Regions from separate parts of the Streptomyces sp. NPDC058685 genome, predicted to be linked through region 1. Evidence: riboswitches for the same ligand, from Rfam matches in the RefSeq annotation. Region 1 holds a riboswitch; the other holds the start of a gene.
What was found. A riboswitch is a leader RNA that binds a small molecule or an ion and turns the genes downstream of it on or off. The one in region 1 is predicted to bind cobalamin.
Positions count from the first base shown of each region.

Region 2: it holds a riboswitch for cobalamin, as region 1 does, so the genes downstream of both, ACFWU3_RS01910 (cobalamin biosynthesis protein) here and ACFWU3_RS25190 (ribonucleoside-diphosphate reductase subunit alpha) in region 1, are expected to answer to the same signal.

Region 1 covers NZ_JBHXSL010000035.1:65,063-69,268, forward strand. The annotation lists gene ACFWU3_RS25190 (ribonucleoside-diphosphate reductase subunit alpha) at 1-2,207, opposite strand, end outside; cobalamin riboswitch at 2,346-2,488, opposite strand; gene ACFWU3_RS25195 (YbdD/YjiX family protein) at 2,682-2,888, opposite strand; gene ACFWU3_RS25200 (carbon starvation CstA family protein) at 2,885-4,206, opposite strand, start outside.
Region 2 covers NZ_JBHXSL010000002.1:30,755-34,960, reverse strand. The annotation lists gene cobN (cobaltochelatase subunit CobN) at 1-178, opposite strand, end outside; gene ACFWU3_RS01915 (cobyric acid synthase) at 175-1,692, opposite strand; gene ACFWU3_RS01910 (cobalamin biosynthesis protein) at 1,689-2,654, opposite strand; cobalamin riboswitch at 2,772-2,913, opposite strand; gene ACFWU3_RS01905 (hypothetical protein) at 3,032-3,253, opposite strand; gene ACFWU3_RS01900 (anion permease) at 3,267-4,206, opposite strand, start outside.

The sequences.
Region 1 (4,206 bases):
GCGTACGCGTACATCGAGCTGAGCTTCCCGATGGTCGGCGTCTCCAGGAACAGGTTCAGCGACTGCGACTGGTCGAGGAACGGAGTGCGAGCCGCGGCCATGTCGATCAGACCGCGCTGCGGGATCTCCCACGCCGTGCGGTACAGCTCCCGCACATCGGCCGGGATCCAGCTGAAGCCCTGCACGGAACCGCTGGACTCGCGCAGCGCTTCACGGGACTGCGCGTCCCACACGCCGAGCCGCTTCAGCTCCTCCACCAGATACGCGTTGACCTGAAGGAACTCACCGCTGAGCGTCTCGCGCTTGAAGAGGTTGGAGACCTGCGGCTCGATGCACTCGTAGACACCCGCGATGGACGCGATCGTCGCCGTGGGGGCGATGGCGAGGAGCAGCGAGTTGCGCATCCCGGTCGTGGCGATACGTTCCCGCAGGGCGGCCCAGCGCTCGGGCCAGTTGAGCTCGACACCGTAGTGGTCGGGGTGCAGCACACCGCGCGCGGTACGGGTCTTCTCCCAGGCGGGCAGCGGGCCGTTGCGCTCGGCGAGGTCGGCGGACGCCTCGTACGCGGCGAGCATGATGCGCTCGGCGATACGGGTCGACAGGGCGCGGGCTGCTGGGGAGTCGAACGGCAGCCGCAGCTTGAAGAAGACGTCCTGCAGACCCATCGCGCCGAGGCCCACCGGACGCCACTTGGCGTTGGAGCGGCCGGCCTGCTCGGTCGGGTAGAAGTTGATGTCGACGACGCGGTCGAGGAAGGTGACGGCGGTCCGGACGGCCTCGTCCAGGCGCTCCCAGTCGATCCCCTCACCGGACCCGTCCGCCAGGACGAACGCGCCGAGGTTCACCGAGCCGAGGTTGCAGACCGCCGTCTCACCGTCGTCCGTCACCTCCAGGATCTCGGTGCACAGGTTCGACGAGTGCACGGTGTGGCCCGGCTCTGCGGTCTGGTTGGCCGTGCGGTTGGAGGAGTCCTTGAAGGTCATCCAGCCGTTGCCGGTCTGCGCGAGCGTGCGCATCATCCGGCCGTACAGCTCACGCGCGGGCATGGTCTTGCGCGCCAGACCCTTCGCCTCGGCGTCGCGGTACGCCGCGTCGAACGCGTCGCCCCACAGGTCGACGAGCTCGGGCACGTCGGCCGGGGAGAACAGCGACCATGTGGCGTCGGCGTCGACACGGCGCATGAACTCGTCGGGGATCCAGTGCGCGAGATTCAGGTTGTGCGTACGCCGTGCGTCCTCGCCGGTGTTGTCCCGCAGCTCCAGGAACTCCTCGATGTCCGCGTGCCAGGTCTCCAGGTAGACGGCGGCCGCGCCCTTGCGGCGTCCGCCCTGGTTGACCGCCGCGACCGAGGCGTCGAGGGTCTTCAGGAACGGCACGATGCCGTTGGAGTGGCCGTTGGTGCCCCGGATCAGGGAACCGCGGGCCCGGATGCGGGAGTACGACAGACCGATGCCGCCGGCGTGCTTGGAAAGCCGGGCGACCTGGTGGTACCGGTCGTAGATCGAGTCCAGCTCGTCCGCCGGCGAGTCCAACAGATAGCAGGAGGACATCTGCGGGTGGCGGGTGCCGGAGTTGAACAGCGTGGGGGAGGAGGGGAGGTAGTCGAGGCGGCTCATCAGGCCGTAGAGGTCGGCCACCTCGTCCAGCGCGCGCACGCTGTCGTCCTCGGCGAGACCGCAGGCGACGCGCAGCATGAAGTGCTGGGGCGTCTCGATCACCTGACGGGTGATCGGGTGCCGGAGCAGATAGCGGCTGTAGAGGGTGCGCAGGCCGAAGTAGCCGAAACGGTCGTCCGCCTCGGTGTCGATCAGGGCGTCCAGGCGGTCCGCGTGCAGCGTGACGAACGCGGCGGTCCGGTCGGCGATCAGCCCCTCGGTGTGTCCGACCGCGACGGAGGCGGAGAAGGACACCGCGCCCTGGCCCGACGCCTCTTCGGCGATCGTCCGGGTCAACAGGCGGGCGGCGAGCCGGGAGTAGGCGGGGTCCTCGGAGATCAGACCCGCGGCGGCGTCGGTGGCGAGCCCACGGAGCTCGGCCGTGTCCGAACCGGCGTGCCGGCCCCGCAGCGCGGCGGCGGCGACGCGGCCGGGGTCGGTGTCGGGCAGATCGGCGGTGAGGTCGGTCAGGACCCGCAGCAAAGCGGTCCCGGGGCCGTCCTCAAGCTGCTCGGAGATGCCTGCTGCCGGATCGGCTGGCGCGATGGTCACGTGGTGCTCTCCCTCGCTCGGCTCTGGGCCGGCGGGGGACGGGGCCGCCGGGCAGCACGCGCCCAGGGCAGGGCAGCACTCTGTACGGCGTCCACCGGCCCAACCGCGAGGCCCGGACGTCTTGGCACCCGGATCGGTCGAACCGGGCGCACCGTCGGCAGGTCTTCGGACTCTCGGGTACGACAAAGCGCACCACATCACACCGTTGCGGGACAGTTCCGGATTCGCACCGGATTCCCCTGCGGCGACAGCGAGGTCGAGCATACATGTGGGGGCCGCCAGTTGCGGCACCCCCCACATGTTGTGTCGGGGCGCCGTGCGGGAGTTGTGGCATCGCGCCGGTGATCCCGGCCGGTGCGGCCCCTGGGACGCCCCGGCGGGGGCCCGGTCCGGCCCGTGGGCGCACGGTTTCACGGCGAAGGGCCGCCGCGTTCCCGGGGGAACGCGGCGGCCCTTCAGGGGCCCTTCAGCCGTTCAGCAGCAGCGGAAGCCCTCGCGCGGATCGGCTTCGCGTGCGTCCGTACGGTTGCGCTCGAAGGCGCGGCGGCTCATCACCTCGGCGTCCGGGTCGCAGCCGCGGGTGTGGGCGACGTACCGGTCGTAGGCCGATTCGCCGGTGAACTCCCTGACGTACCACCGGATCCGGCCGAAGACGTGGCGGGCCCTCGCCGTGGTGCTCATGCCGAACCGCTCCTTGCGGGAACGTTCTCCTCGGCGGTTGCCATCTCGGCCTTCTCCTCCTTGGTGGGGATCAGCCCGGCCGGTGCGACGATCTTCGACTCGGTGTACGGAACCTCCGACAGTTTCACGCTCTCGGGGTGCCGGATCGCGTTGTAGCAGACACGTCCCGCGTCCACGATGACCACGATGATGAGGATCGCGAAGAGAGCCGTGAGCGCTCCGTCGACCGTGGAGTTGGTGACCACGGTGTGCATGTCGTCCATGGACTTGGCGGGAGGCAGGATCTTGCCCTCGTCGATGGCCGACTGGTAGACGTCCCGCTGGGTGAAGAAGCCCACGCGTGGGTCGCCGGAGAATATCTTCTGCCAGCTCGCGGTGAGGGTGACGGCGGCGTCCCAGGCGAGCGGTACGGCCGTGACCCAGGCCCACTTGAGCCGGCCGGACTTCACCAGCAGCGTGGTGCACACGGCGAGTGCCACGGCGGCGAGCAGCTGGTTGGCGATGCCGAACAGCGGGAAGAGCTGGTTGATGCCGCCCAGCGGGTCGTGCACGCCGACCCAGAGGAAGTAGCCCCAGCCGCCCACGACCACCGCGCTGGCGAACCAGACGCCGGGCCTCCAGCTGACCTGACGGAACGGCTTGTAGACGTTGCCGAGCATGTCCTGGAGCATGAAGCGCCCGACCCGGGTGCCCGCGTCCACCGTGGTGAGGATGAACAGCGCCTCGAACATGATGGCGAAGTGGTACCAGAAGGCCTTCAGCCCGGCGCCGCCGACCACGGACGAGAAGATGTCCGACATGCCGAGCGCGAACGTCGGCGCGCCGCCGGTCCGCGACAGCAGGCTGGTCTCCTCGACGTCCTTGGCCGCCTGGGCCAGTTGGTCGGGTGTGATGGTGAAGCCGAGATTGGCGACGGCCTGGGACGCCGTCTCGACCGTGGGACCGATGACACCGGCCGGTGAGTTGACCGCGAAGTAGAGACCCGGGTCGATGATGCAGGCCGTGATCATCGCCATGATCGCGACGAACGACTCCGTCAGCATCGCGCCGTAGCCGATCATCCGGATCTGCGTCTCCTTCTGGACCATCTTCGGGGTGGTGCCCGAGGAGACCAGGGAGTGGAAGCCGGAGAGCGCGCCGCAGGCGATGGTGATGAACACGAAGGGGAACATCGATCCGGCGAACACCGGACCGTCGCCCCGGCCGGCGAACTCGGTGACCGCGTCCATCTTCAGGGTCGGCAGCGCTATCGCCACGCCGAGGGCCAGCAGCACGATGGTGCCGACCTTCATGAACGTGGAGAGGTAGTCGCGCGGTG
Region 2 (4,206 bases), on a different contig from region 1:
GCCGGCCGCCCAGCAGCCGTACGACGACGACGGAGACGCCCTCCAGCAGGGCCGGCAGCTCCTCGGCCACGTCGATACGGGTCGGGTTCCCGATCCGGTACGGCGCGCCGGAGGCCCGGGCCGCCAGCAGGTCCGTGTCGGCGGTGGACAGCAACAGCACGGTGGTCTCGGTGCTCATGGCGCTCCAGGTGCGATGAAGGGAAGTCCTGCCGGTGCGCCCGACTCGATGAGGTGGAGCAGCGCACCCGTGTCCGTGTGTTCCTCGATCAGATCGCCGAGGCGGTCGAGCTGTTCCTCGCGCAGCGCGGCGAAGCAGGTGTCCGGTGCGGGGACGAAGCGGCGCCCCGCCTCCCGGGCCACTTCGCGCAGGAAGGCACGGCGGAAGCCGTCGCTCTCCAGCGAGCCGTGCCAGTGGGTGCCCCGGACCGCGCCGACCCGGCAGCCGTCCAGGAAGACGTCGCCGCCGAGGACGTCGGCGACGCCGTGGTGGATCTCGTAGCCCTCGACCGGCTCGCCCAGTGCCTCGCCGACCGGACGGGCGAGGGTCTTCTCGGCCGCGAACCGCACCCGGACGGGCAGCAGTCCGAGCCCGTCGACGGCTCCGGCACGCGACTCGACCTCGTCGTCGATGTGCTCGGCGAGCATCTGGAAGCCGCCGCAGATGCCCAGCACCGGCCGGCCCTCGGCGGCCCGCCGGACGAGGGCGTCCGCGAGCCCCCGCTGTCTGAGCCAGTCCAGCGCCCTGACCGTGCCCCGGGTGCCCGGCACGATCACCAGGTCGGCGTCGACGAGTTCCTCCGCGCGGTCCACGAACCGCACGACGACGCCCGGTTCGGCCGCCAGCGCGTCCACGTCGGTGAAGTTGGACATCAGCGGCACGGCGCAGACCGCGACCCGCAGCACGTCCTCGCCGACGGGCGGGGCGAGCACCGACTCCCGCACCGTGCCGCGCAGCGAGACGCGCAGCCCGTCCTCCTCGTCGATGCCGAGCCCGTGCGCGTAGGGCAGAACGCCGTACGTCCGCCGTCCGGTGAGGCCGTGCAGCATGTCGAGACCTGGCTCCAGCAGGGACACGTCCCCGCGGAACTTGTTGACCAGATAGCCCGCGATCAGCTCCTGGTCGGCCGCGCTCAGCAGTGCCGTCGTACCGAAGAAGGAGGCGAACACCCCGCCGCGGTCGATGTCCCCGACCACCAGCACCGGAAGCCGTGCGGCCCGCGCGATGCCCATGTTCACGATGTCCGTACGCCGCAGATTGATCTCGGCCGGACTGCCCGCCCCCTCGCAGATCACGGCTTCATACGTGCCCCGCAGCTCCTCCAGGCACTCCACGACGGTGCCGAGGAGGGCCTCCTGCCGGCCGCCGTGGTAGCCGCGGGCGCTGAGCTCGCCGACCGGCTTGCCCATCAGCACGACCTGGCTGGAGCGGTCGCTGCCCGGCTTGAGCAGGACCGGGTTCATCAGGGCGCTCGGCTCCACCCGCGCGGCCTGCGCCTGCATGGCCTGCGCGCGGCCGATCTCCGCGCCCTCACGGGTCACGAACGAATTGAGGGACATGTTCTGCCCCTTGAAGGGAGCGACCTTCACGCCCTGGCGTACGAGCCACCGGCAGATCCCGGCCGTGACGACGCTCTTGCCCGCGTCGGACGTGGTGCCCGCGACCAGCAGCCCGCCGCCCTTGCGCCCGCTCATCCCCGCCTCCTTCGTGCGCGCCGGGCGCGCAGTGCCTGACCCGTGACGCGGCCCGCGGCGCAGACCGCCAGCGTCAGAAGGCCGACGCGGCGGGAGAGCCGCACGGCGCGTTCGATGTCGCCGAACTCCACGGCGCGCCCTTCGGCGTTGAGGACCGGCCGGTGCTCGACCCGCCCGCCGTACGAGAGCGTTCCGCCGAGCCGGACGCCCAGCGCCCCCGCGAACGAGGCCTCCACGGGACCGGCGTTGGGGCTGGGGTGCCGTGCCGCGTCGGCGCGCCAGGCGCGGACGGCCCCCCGGCCGTCCGCTCCCGCGAGCGCCGCGAGCCCGGCCGTGAGCCGCGCGCCGGGCCAGCCGGCCACGTCGTCCAGTCGCGCCGAGGCCCACCCGAACCTTCGGTAGCGGGGCGAGAGATGCCCGACCATCGCGTCCAGGGTGTTGACCGCCCGGAATCCCACCAGACCGGGCACGCCCGCCAGGGCACCCCACACCAGGGCGCCGACCACGGCGTCGGAGGTGTTCTCGGCGACGGACTCGACGACGGCCCGCGCGATCTGCTGCTCGTCCAGGCTCTGCGGATCGCGGCCGCACAGATGGGGCAGCCGCTCGCGGGCGAGTTCCACATCGCCGGCGGCGAGCGCCCCGCCGATGGCCCGGGCCTCGCGCCCCAGCGAGGTCCCCCCGACGACCGACCAGGTGGCGGCCGCGGTCAGGGCGACGGAGGCGGCGGAACTGCCCCGCGCCGCGCGCGCGACGAAGGCCGCGGCGGCGGCCGTACCCCCGGCGCAGAGCAGGGTGTGCAGCGCACCCCAGCCGCGGTGGTCACGCCACAGCGCACGCTCGACGGCTCCCGCGGCCCGCCCGAACGCGGCGACCGGATGCCCCCGGCGGGGATCACCGAGAAGCAGGTCGCAGGCCAGGCCGGCGGTGGAGCCGTACACGAACACTCGGTCGGCACGCATGGGTTCAGGCCGCGATCTCGCCTCGGTGCAACCGTGAACTCAGGGCCGTACTCACAGCAGGAACGGAACCGCAGCCGGGCATGGCGATATGTCCTCACTCAGGGTGTCCGCGCCCTGGTTCGACGTGAACGGCGGTGAGAGTTCCTGGCTTCCGGGGACTGCTCCCCGGTGACAGTGGCGGGACCGCGCCGGATTTGCACCGGCTTCCTCTGCTGCCGCCGTAGATGGCCCCGGCAGTCCACCACGCCGCCCGAACTGCGTCAACTTGCCTTTGACCTGCGACGGGACAGTGTGCTGAGCCCCACACCCGAAAGCCGGGCCGGTCACCCCAAAGGGTGCCCGGCCCGGCTTCGGATGCGCGTGATGCCGCTGTGGCGTCAGCTGACGATGAGATAGATCCCGTACGTCACCGCCGCCGCGCAGAGCGCGAAGCACACGTACGCCCCGGTGCGCGCCAGGGCCGCCGATCCCCCCTGCGCGGACGCCGATTTCTGCTTGCTCAGTCCCACCACGCCCAGGGTGAACAGACCCACCAGGGCCACGGTGGCGACGAGGCTCACGCCGAAGACGGAGCCGAGAGCTGCCCAGTCGATGCTCATGCTGTTTCTGTCCTCACACCGCGGCCGTGCGGGCCGGCTCGGATTCGGGGGCCGGAGCCGGGATGGTCGTCTGGATGTCCTGGGCCGGGGCCGGGGTGCCGGCCGGCGGCGGGGTGACGGCCGCGATGGCGGCGGTCACGACACCCGCGGGCTCGCCGTCCACGCTCGTGTCGTTGACGTTGGTGTGGTCGACCACCTGACGGCGGGAGACCAGCCAGATCGCGGCGCAGGAGCCGATCAGGAAGACGACGACGGCCGCCACGCCCCAGTCGCCCTGGCGGGTGACCAACTCCGAGCCCGCCGCCACCAGCGCGGCCGCCGGCAGGGTCAGACCCCAGGCGACGAACATCCGGGTGGCGGTGGACCAGCGGACCACGCCGCCCTTGCGGCCGAGGCCCGCGCCCATCACCGCGCCGGAGCAGGAGTGCGTGGTCGACAGCGAGAAGCCGAGGTTGGAGGAGGCGAGGATGACGCTCGCCGCGCTGGTCTGGGCGGCGAAGCCCTGCTGCGGCTGGAGGTCGGTGAGGCCCTTGCCCATGGTGCGGATGATGCGCCAGCCGCCCAGGTAGGTGCCGAGCGCGATCGCGAGACCGGCGGAGAGGATGACCCACATCGGGGGGTTGGACCCGGGGGAGAGGACGCCACCGGCGACCAGGGCCAGCGTGATGATGCCCATCGTCTTCTGGGCGTCGTTGGTGCCGTGGGCCAGCGAGACGAGGCCGGCCGAGGCGATCTGGCCGGCGCGGTAGCCCTTGGCGGTGGCCTTCTCGTCGGTGTTCCGGCCGATCCTGTAGGTCAGCCGGGAGGCGAGGTAGGCGGCGATGCCCGCGACCAGGGGGGCCGCGATGGCGGGGATCAGCACCTTGGTGACGACGGTGCCGCCGTTGACGCCGCTGACGCCGACCGAGGCGATCGTGGCGCCGACCAGTCCGCCCATGAGGGCGTGCGAGGAG